2 regions of the Afipia sp. GW821-FHT04G03 genome follow, and region 2 is predicted to be linked to the other one. Evidence: riboswitches for the same ligand, from Rfam matches in the RefSeq annotation. Region 2 holds a riboswitch; the other holds the start of a gene.
What was found. Region 2 has a riboswitch for cobalamin ahead of AC07UB_RS22340 (TonB-dependent receptor). Riboswitches for the same ligand answer to the same signal wherever they lie in the genome.

Region 1: another riboswitch for cobalamin. It lies ahead of metE (5-methyltetrahydropteroyltriglutamate--homocysteine S-methyltransferase); the one in region 2 lies ahead of AC07UB_RS22340 (TonB-dependent receptor).

The regions. Positions count from the first base shown of each region.
Region 1 is NZ_JBWKSV010000001.1:1,474,975-1,479,368, reverse strand. It holds gene AC07UB_RS07050 (c-type cytochrome) at 52-450, shown strand; gene metE (5-methyltetrahydropteroyltriglutamate--homocysteine S-methyltransferase) at 598-2,940, opposite strand; cobalamin riboswitch at 3,040-3,255, opposite strand; cobalamin riboswitch at 3,503-3,721, shown strand; gene AC07UB_RS07040 (ribonucleoside-diphosphate reductase subunit alpha) at 3,832-4,394, shown strand, end outside.
Region 2 is NZ_JBWKSV010000005.1:141,244-145,637, reverse strand. It holds gene AC07UB_RS22340 (TonB-dependent receptor) at 1-1,737, opposite strand, end outside; cobalamin riboswitch at 1,812-2,058, opposite strand; gene AC07UB_RS22335 (hypothetical protein) at 2,139-2,573, shown strand; gene AC07UB_RS22330 (serine hydrolase domain-containing protein) at 2,593-3,807, opposite strand; gene AC07UB_RS22325 (PRC-barrel domain-containing protein) at 4,301-4,394, opposite strand, start outside.

The DNA of each region.
Region 1 (4,394 bases), on a different contig from region 2:
CGTTATGCCCGCCTGCTTGCCAGCCTCCTATCCGTTCAAAGGTCCAGACAGATGATAACTCGTCCATTGTTCGCCGCCGTTTCTCTCGCTGCCATGATCTGCGCCACGATCCCTTCCGCCAACGCGCAGGACGTCGCCGCCGGCGAAAAGTCCTTCAACAAATGCCGCGCCTGTCATCAGGTCGGCGAAACCGCCAAGAACACCGTCGGCCCGGTGCTGAACGGATTGTTCGGGCGCAAGTCCGGAACGGTCGAAGGCTACAATTACTCCGACGCCAACAAGAATTCAGGCATCACGTGGGACGATGCGGTGTTCGCCGAGTACATCAAGGACCCGAAGGCCAAGATTCCCGGCACCAAGATGGCGTTCGCCGGCATCAAGAAGGACGATGAGATCAAGGATCTGACCGCGTTCCTCAAGCAGTTCGGTGCGGACGGCAAGAAAAAGTAAGCTGATTTTCAGCCGACTTGCCTCTCAACACATTCAATCCGTCATCACCGGGCTTGACCCGGTGATCCAGGCCTTGTTTGCCATCGAAGCGAAGTCGTGGATGGCCGGGTCAAGCCCGGCCATGACGATTTGCGATAACGTCGTCCGCTAACCGTTCCGCGCCTGTCGCGCCGCTTCGACCATGTTGGTCAGCGCCGACCTCACCTCGGGCCAGCCGCGCGTCTTGAGGCCGCAATCCGGATTGATCCAGATCTGCTCGGGCGACAGATTGCGGCGGGCTTTGCCGATCAGCTCCATCATCTCCGGCACCTCGGGCACGCGCGGCGAGTGGATGTCGTAGACGCCGGGTCCGATCTCGTTCGGATATTTGTAGGTCACGAATGCATCGAGTAGTTCCATCTTCGAGCGTGACGTCTCGATGGAAATGACATCCGCGTCCATCGCGCCGATGGCGTCGATAATGTCGTTGAACTCGGCGTAGCACATGTGGGTGTGGATCTGCGTTTCATCCTTCACGCCCGCTTGCGAAATCCGGAAGCACTCCACCGCCCAGTCGAGATAGGCCTTCCAGTCGCCCTTGCGCAACGGGAGACCCTCGCGCAGCGCAGGCTCGTCGATCTGGATCACGCCGATGCCGGCGCGCTCGAGATCGGTCACCTCGTCGCGCAGCGCGAATGCGATCTGGCGGCAAACCTGATCGCGGCCGAGGTCGTCGCGCACGAACGACCATTGCAGCATGGTGACGGGGCCGGTCAGCATCCCCTTCATCGGCAGCGGTGTGAGCGATTGCGCGTATGACGACCAGCCGACCGTCATCGGCTTCGGGCGCGACACATCGCCGAAGATGATTGGCGGACGGACATAGCGCGAGCCGTAGCTCTGCACCCAGCCGTGTCTGGTGAAGGCGTATCCGGACAGTTGTTCGCCGAAATACTGCACCATGTCGTTGCGCTCGAACTCGCCATGCACGAGAACGTCGATGCCGATGTCCTCCTGCCAGCGCACCGCCTTCTCGGTTTCCTTGCGCAGGAACGCATCGTACTCGGCGTCGCTGAGTTGGCCCTTGGCATGAGCGGCACGGGCCTTGCGCACCTCTTCGGTCTGCGGAAACGAGCCGATGGTCGTGGTCGGGAACGAGGGTAGGCCGAGCACCTTGCTCTGGAGGTTCTGCCGTGTGCCGAACGGGCTCTTGCGTTCGGACAGATCGCGCGCGGTATTCGCGGCCCGCAAAATCACCGCCGGGTCGTGGATCTTCGGGGATGAGGCGCGCTTTTCCGAAGCGTCGTCCGAGGCCGCGAACACATCCTTGGCGGCATCGTGTCCCGATGACAGCGTGCGGCTGAGCGCCGCCAATTCGCCCATCTTTTGCACCGAGAAGGCGAGCCATGTCTTCAGGTCGGAATCCAAGTCCGTTTCCTGATCGAGGTCGATCGGCACGTGCAGCATCGAACACGATGGCGCGATCTGGATGCGATCCGCGCCGCGCTTTGCAACGATGCTCTCCAGTTGGCCGAGAATTTTCGACAGATCGCTGCGCCAGATATTGCGGCCATCGATCACGCCGAGCGACAGCACGAGGTCGGCGGGAGCCTGCTTCAGGGCCTGATCGATCTGCTTTGCGCCACGCACGAGATCGAGATGCAATCCCGACACCGGCAAGCTTAATGCCAGCGCTTCGTTGTCGCCGAGTTCACCGAAGTAGGCGGCCAGCATGATCTTGAGGCCCGGCACCTTCAGCGCGATTTCGCTGTACGCGGTCTTGAGCGCCGCTTTCTCTGCGGCATCGAGATCGAGTACGAGACACGGCTCGTCGATCTGCACCCAGTCCGCGCCTTCATTCGCGAGCCTGTTGAGCACATCGATGTAGACCGGCAGCAGCTTTGGCAGCAGCGACAGCCGGTTCTCACCCTTGCCGAGCTTGAGGAACGTAACCGGGCCGACCAGCACCGGCCGGGTCTGGATGCCGAGCGCTTTCGCTTCGCGGTATTCGTCGATCGCCTTGGTCGAGGCGAGGGCGAAGGTCTGATCCTTCGCGAACTCCGGCACCATGTAATGATAGTTGGTGTCGAACCATTTGGTCATTTCCTGCGCCGGAACGCCGTGACCATGGCCATGATCGTGACCGTGCGCGCAGCCGTCGTAGTCTCTCACATCGTTCTGGCTGCCGCGCGCCATCGCGAAATACGTCGCCAGCGATACCGGGCCGCCGGTCCAGCCGTAGATCTTTGGAATCGCGCCGACCATCGCGCTGGTGTCGAGCACCTGATCGTAAAGCGAGAAATCGTTGGACGGGATGACGGTGACGCCGAGATCGCGCTGGCGCGTCCAGTTGTCGGCGCGAATTCTCGCCGCCGCCTCTCGCAATGCGGCCTCATCGATCTTGCCGGCCCAGAATTTTTCCAGCGCGATTTTCAGTTCGCGCCGTGGACCGATGCGCGGAACGCCCAGCGTGGCGACAGGAATAGACGATACGTAAGACAAACTCGACATCGGAAACCCCGTGATGTTGGAGCAGGGCCGGACATGCGCGAACAACAGAGACGGCGGGGCCGTCCTCTCGCAAGCGACACACCGGGGCACCCCGCCCGTGGACGTAATGTGATCGTGGCAGGTCTCCTGGCTCACGGGTCGCCGCTTTAAGTCCTGCCTTCCCGAAGCTTTCGCCTCAGTGGCATGGATGGACAAAGCTCACCGTTTACAGTTGCGGGGGCAGCTTCGGAATTGCGGGACCGTCAGGCCCCGCGCACCGCATTCCCTCTTGGCTCCGGATCACCGATCCGCAGAACCGCGATGCTCTCGTTATGAGAAGCGGGCGGCGTCAGGTCAAAAGGAAAGCTTCCCACTGGACCGCTCCCGGACGTCGCCCCAACTAGAGTGGGCAGAATCATCCTGAGAGAGTTCTCTAGTAATTCGCCGGAGAGCAGTCGGCCGCACGGCGTATCGACGACTGGTCAAAATTTTTTTCGAGAGTTTTCCCGTTTGTTTGATGTTGTTTCTCGTCCTGTCCCCGTTTTCCACGATCACTGCCGCTTGACAGTGCAGCCTGGCGGATACCAGATGTAGACGTCGAGGTTCCGCAAAGCCGCAAGGCCTAGCGGTGAAAATGGGAAGCCGGTGAGCTGCATCCAGTGCAGCAATTCCGGCGCTGCCCCCGCAACTGTAAGCAGTGAGTTGAGTCCGACCTAAGTCACTGATGCCTGATCCGCATCGGGAAGACCGGACTCAGCGCCGACCTGCGAGCCAGGAGACCTGCCGCGACACCAAAAGAACGTCCACGGGCGGGGTGTCCGGCGGTCGCGTGCTTCGGTGCGTTCGCGCGCCGCGACGACGCGCCTTTCGGCCCCAGCCCCCAGAAAATTGCAACATGCACGGGGTCTGCCGATGTCACTCTCGATCGAACGCGAAGCCGCCAAATCCGCTCCTCTCATTCAGTTGCGTTCCGAGTCGCTGGCCATCCCTGCAAATGAGCCGCCGTTGCAGGTCATCCGCCGCAACGGCACCGTGTCGCCGTTCGACGCGGGCAAGATTTCCATTGCGATGACCAAGGCGTTCCTCGCGGTGGAAGGAAACACGGCCGCTGCTTCGCGCCGCGTCCATGAAATCATCGAGCAACTGACGAACGAGGTGGTGAGCGCGCTGACCCGCCGGATCGGCGAGGGGCGCACCTTCCACATCGAAGACGTGCAGGATCAGGTCGAACTCGCGCTGATGCGCAGCGAACACCACAAGGTCGCGCGGGCCTATGTGCTCTACCGCGATGAACGCCAGCGCCAGCGCGCCGAAGAGGCCGCCGCCAAGCCGGTCAAGACATCGTCCGAGCCGCAGCTGCATGTGACGCTGGGCAACGGCACGCGCGTGCCGCTCGATGTCGATCGCCTCACGCTGATCATTCAGGAGGCCTGCGGCAATCTCGACGGTGTCGATTTCGGCCCCGTTCTCACCGA
Region 2 (4,394 bases):
ATCCAGCGGGCCGCCGTGGATACGGATGCCGCCTTCGATGTCGTGAGACGTCTGGGTGTTGAGCTGGAAGTTCTGGGCAATCGGCGGGAATGGAAACGCGCTTCCGAACGCCGGGCCGGTCACGACGCGTTCGTCCACGTTGGGTGTGCGGAACGCCCTTGCAGCCCGTCCGAAGACGGCGAAGTTTTCGTTGAAGCGATGTTCGAGGCCGATGTGCAGCGCGTGGTGGCTCTCTTCCTTGTCGAGCGGCGCGGCCTGAGCCAGCAGGCTTCCTGCCGGTGCGGTGGGATCGTAGGTGTCACGCGCCTTCAGGTTCAACTGCTGGATGCGTCCGCCATAGGAAAAGTCGGTGCTCGGCAGCAGGCCAAGGGTTTGCTGGAAGTATCCCGCGAGGGTCTGCTGGGAGAGATTGTAGACGTGGTTGGGTGGGTCCGAGATTGTGTAGCTGCGGTTCGATGCGTAACGCGAGTCATAGTAATCGACGCCGGTCAGGATGCTCGACGTGATGCTGCCGAATGTATTCTTCATGCTGAGGCGCGGCGTGATCGACCATGTCGTCAGATCGGAATCGACATAGGCAAAGGGGAAGCGATCCCCGGGAAACGACAACGCATAGTCCGGGTCGCCGAAAAAGCCGGATTGTTGCTTCTTGTTGCGGACACCGCCATCGACGATCAGCTCTGCGCCGGCCCACAACGATTTCGTGAACCCGGTCGTGACGTTGACGCCCTGCTTTTTGCCGTAGTCATTCGGCGTCGATGTCGCACGCAGGTCGCCTGCTAGTTGATTAATGGGAGGGGGAGGCGGAAAGGTTTGATCTTTAAAGTACGTATTCGCGCGCGTACCCGGCAATCCAAGACGCTGGTTGTCGCCAGACAGATTCAGGAACGCCGTGAACTCGGGCGTCGCGTAGCGAATCTCGCCGACGCCGTTCTGCTGGTTTAGTTTGTTGTTGACCCGGTATCCGTCGGAATGAACAACATTGCCGAACACCGCAGTCGACCACGGGCCGGAGTTCGTGCTGAACGATCCATTGACTTCGCGCTGGCCGTAAGACCCGACGCCGACTTCGGCGCGTGCGGACACCGGCTTGCCGATGCCGGCGCCGGTTTTTGTGATGATGTTGATGACGCCGCCGACGGCGTTGTCGCCATACAGCACCGCGCCTGAGTTGCCGCGCGTCACCTCGATCCGCTCGATCGACTGAACCGGAATGGTGGAGAGATCGACGCTCTGCAGGTCGGCCTCGTTGAGACGCCGACCGTTGATCAGAAAGAGCGTGTTCGAAGACGCAAATGCGCCGAACCCGCGAAGATCTACGGTCGAGCCGGTGCCGTTGACGGCGCCGAAAATGTTCGTGAGCTGGACGCCCGGTATCGTCGCCAGCACATCCTGGATCGTCTGGTTGGGAGCGCGCGCGATATCCTCCGCCGTGATGACCGACGACGACGTGCCGACGATGCCGCCATACACGCGACTCGCGTCGACGTTGACCGGCGGCAACTGCCCGCCCGCAGTCTGCCCCAGAGCGGGGCTTACGAGCGCGGTGCCCGCAAGACACGCCACTGCGAACGAAACCCGCAGTTTCGTTGTTGGAAAATGATCAGAAAAAAGAGTCACGATGTTGCCCCGCCGATGATGTGATCGCGGAGGCGCGGTGAAAACGCGCGCAGGCATGACGATATCCGGCGAGCGGACGCTGCCGGACTTCACGTCGTGACTGAGGAAACGGGCCATCGGCCGAACCTCCGCAACAGTTACGTCACGTCACCGCTGCGGAAATGCCGCCCCTTCGCACGCCCCGTGCGACGGAAGGATGACCGGTACAGGCAGGTCTCCTGGCTCGCGGATCGTCGCCGTTGTCCGCCTTCCCAAGCCGGGCTGATCAGCCTTCGCTCAGTGGCATGTTGGACAACGGCTCACCGTTGACAGTTGCGGGGGCAGCTCCGGAATAGCCTTGAAGGATGCATTCGCCGAAAGAGCGGCGGGGCAACCTGCACGGCGCACCGAATTCCCTATTGGCCAGCTTGCGCTGGCACCTGTGCCGTGGTCCCAATCAAGCTGCGGTGACTTGCCTTGTCAATGCCGCAATGTCTAAGAAACCCAATGCGATACTCACGGCTGCGGACTTCATCCCGATGCGTTGCAAATTGGTGACATATGCGCGGCGCGCCGCGATCCTGCTGTTTGCGTTCGGCGTCGGCGGCTGCGCGTGGACCGGCGGCAATGACGGTCTGTCCTATACGGCCGATCGTGGCGTGGAGAACCAGCCATATCCTGCGAACTATCGGCCGGAGCTGCTCGCATTTCTTCGCACCTATCTGAACGACCCGCGCGGCGTGCGCGAGGCGGGCATCGCGGAGCCTGCGCAGAAGACGGTCGGCGGCCGTCTTCGCTACGTGGCCTGTGTGCGTTTCAACGCGCGTGGAACGGACGGCGGTTATGCCGGCGTGAAGCAACGCGGCGCAATGTATATTGACGGGCGTTTCGATCGCATGATCGAGGACGCCGCCGAACTTTGCGAGGGCGCGACCTATGCGCCGTTTCCGGAAATGGAAAAGCTGACGCGCTGAGCCCGCGCCGTTTCCGCCGCTACGAGAAATGCTGAACGATAGCCGCGAAGCCGCGCCGCCATGCGCGGTAGTTCTCCACATCGAGCGGGATCGGTTCTGCGGCGACCCTCACGATCACAAGTTCGCTGATCGGGTCGATATAGATCCACTGGCCATGGATGCCGATGCAGCACAGCGTGCGCCGCTTGCGGTCGATCTGGTAGAACTTGCTGCGATAGGCCGCATCAGGAAACATCTCGGCGAATTCGCCGCGCGCCCATGCCGCCGGATCGCCGTTGTCATTGATGTCGTCGATCCACCAGCCCGGCACCACCTGCGTGCCGTTCGCCACGCCGCGCTGTCGGATCATTTCTCCGAACCGGGCGAGATCGCGGGGCCCGGCGCAGATTCCGCCGGCGGCGCGCATCGCGCCTTCCGAATCCAGCGTGACATAGGCGTCGGTTTCCGCGCCGAGCGGTTTCCAGAGATATTCACTGAGCAGGTCGGAGAGGGCGCGGCCGGCGGCGCGCTCATAAACCCAGCCGAGCAGGTCGGTGTTGGTCGAGACGTAATGGAACGTGTCGCCGTGTTTTTTGCCGTCTGCTTTTTGAGTCGAGAGATATTCGCGCAGCGCTATGGTGCTCTGGCCCGGCTTGATGGCATCCCATCCGACCGCGCGGCGGTAACGGGCGACGTCGCCGTCCGGATCGACGTAATCCTCGGTGAACGCGATGCCCACCGACATGTCGAGCAGGTGGCGGACCGAACAGCCGCCATAAACCGAGGACGAGACTTCCGGCACGTAGTCGGTCACTGGCCGGTTCGGGTTGAGAAAGCCCTTGTCGGCGAGAATTCCGCCGAGCGCGCCGCAGATCGACTTGCTGACCGAGAACACGATGTGCGGTGTCCGCGCGTCCATGCCGTTCGCATACCATTCGGCTGCGATCCGCCCGCGCCGGAGAACCACGAAGCCTTTGGTGTTGGTTGTGCGGAGCGCCTCGCGCAGCGTCGTGGCCTTGCCGCCGATCCCGTCGAATGCGACGTGACCGATTTCAACGGGCGAACTTTCCAGCGGAGCGGGATTTGCGGAGGCGGCGATGTCTGCCGTCGGCAGCAGCCGGCGAACGTTGTGGAAGCTCCAGTCGCTATAAGGCTGGGTGCGCCAGTTCGCGAGCGTCACCAGTTTGTCCCGCGCGGGCGGGAATTCGTTCATCAGGCTCTTTTCGAGTTTCTTGGCGGGAGATGAAGCGGACATGTGGGTCTCCGGAGGCCGGTCCTTGGGGGGGGCCCGGTTCATTGTTGTTCTGGGGCTTAGCCGTCCGACGACCGGAGCCCTTTGCAGCCGTATTGTGCGGTTTAATCGGCGCAAGACAACACTGCGCCGCACAACACCGGTGCCCGGGCGCGGGGAGGGAGAGAGAATCGGACTCGAAAAGGCAAAACTGGCAAGGGGACTCACGAAAAACAATGCGCGAGACTCTTTGCCGGAGTCGGCGTTGAAATCACCGCATGACAAAGATGATTCTCAGAATGGTCCCCACTGAGTACTTCGCCGTCGATACGGTGCTGGTCCTGACCCTGACGGTCGCGGCTGGGCTCAATGCGTGGTGCCTGAGCGCCTATCTCTAAGGCGACAAATTCCGGCGGCCTGTCGGTGATGGCTCGCAAGAGCGAGCGGCCGAATCCAGTTCGTTGAACTGAATCCGGCCGTACGTCTTTAGACGTCAGACAGCATCAAGCTGCCTTTGTCATTTAGCATCCGAATATTTGAACGCAGGAAGGGCCTTCAACTGCTCCTTCGTGCCGCTCATCATTGCGTGGTCGGGATACCAGTTATCCCTG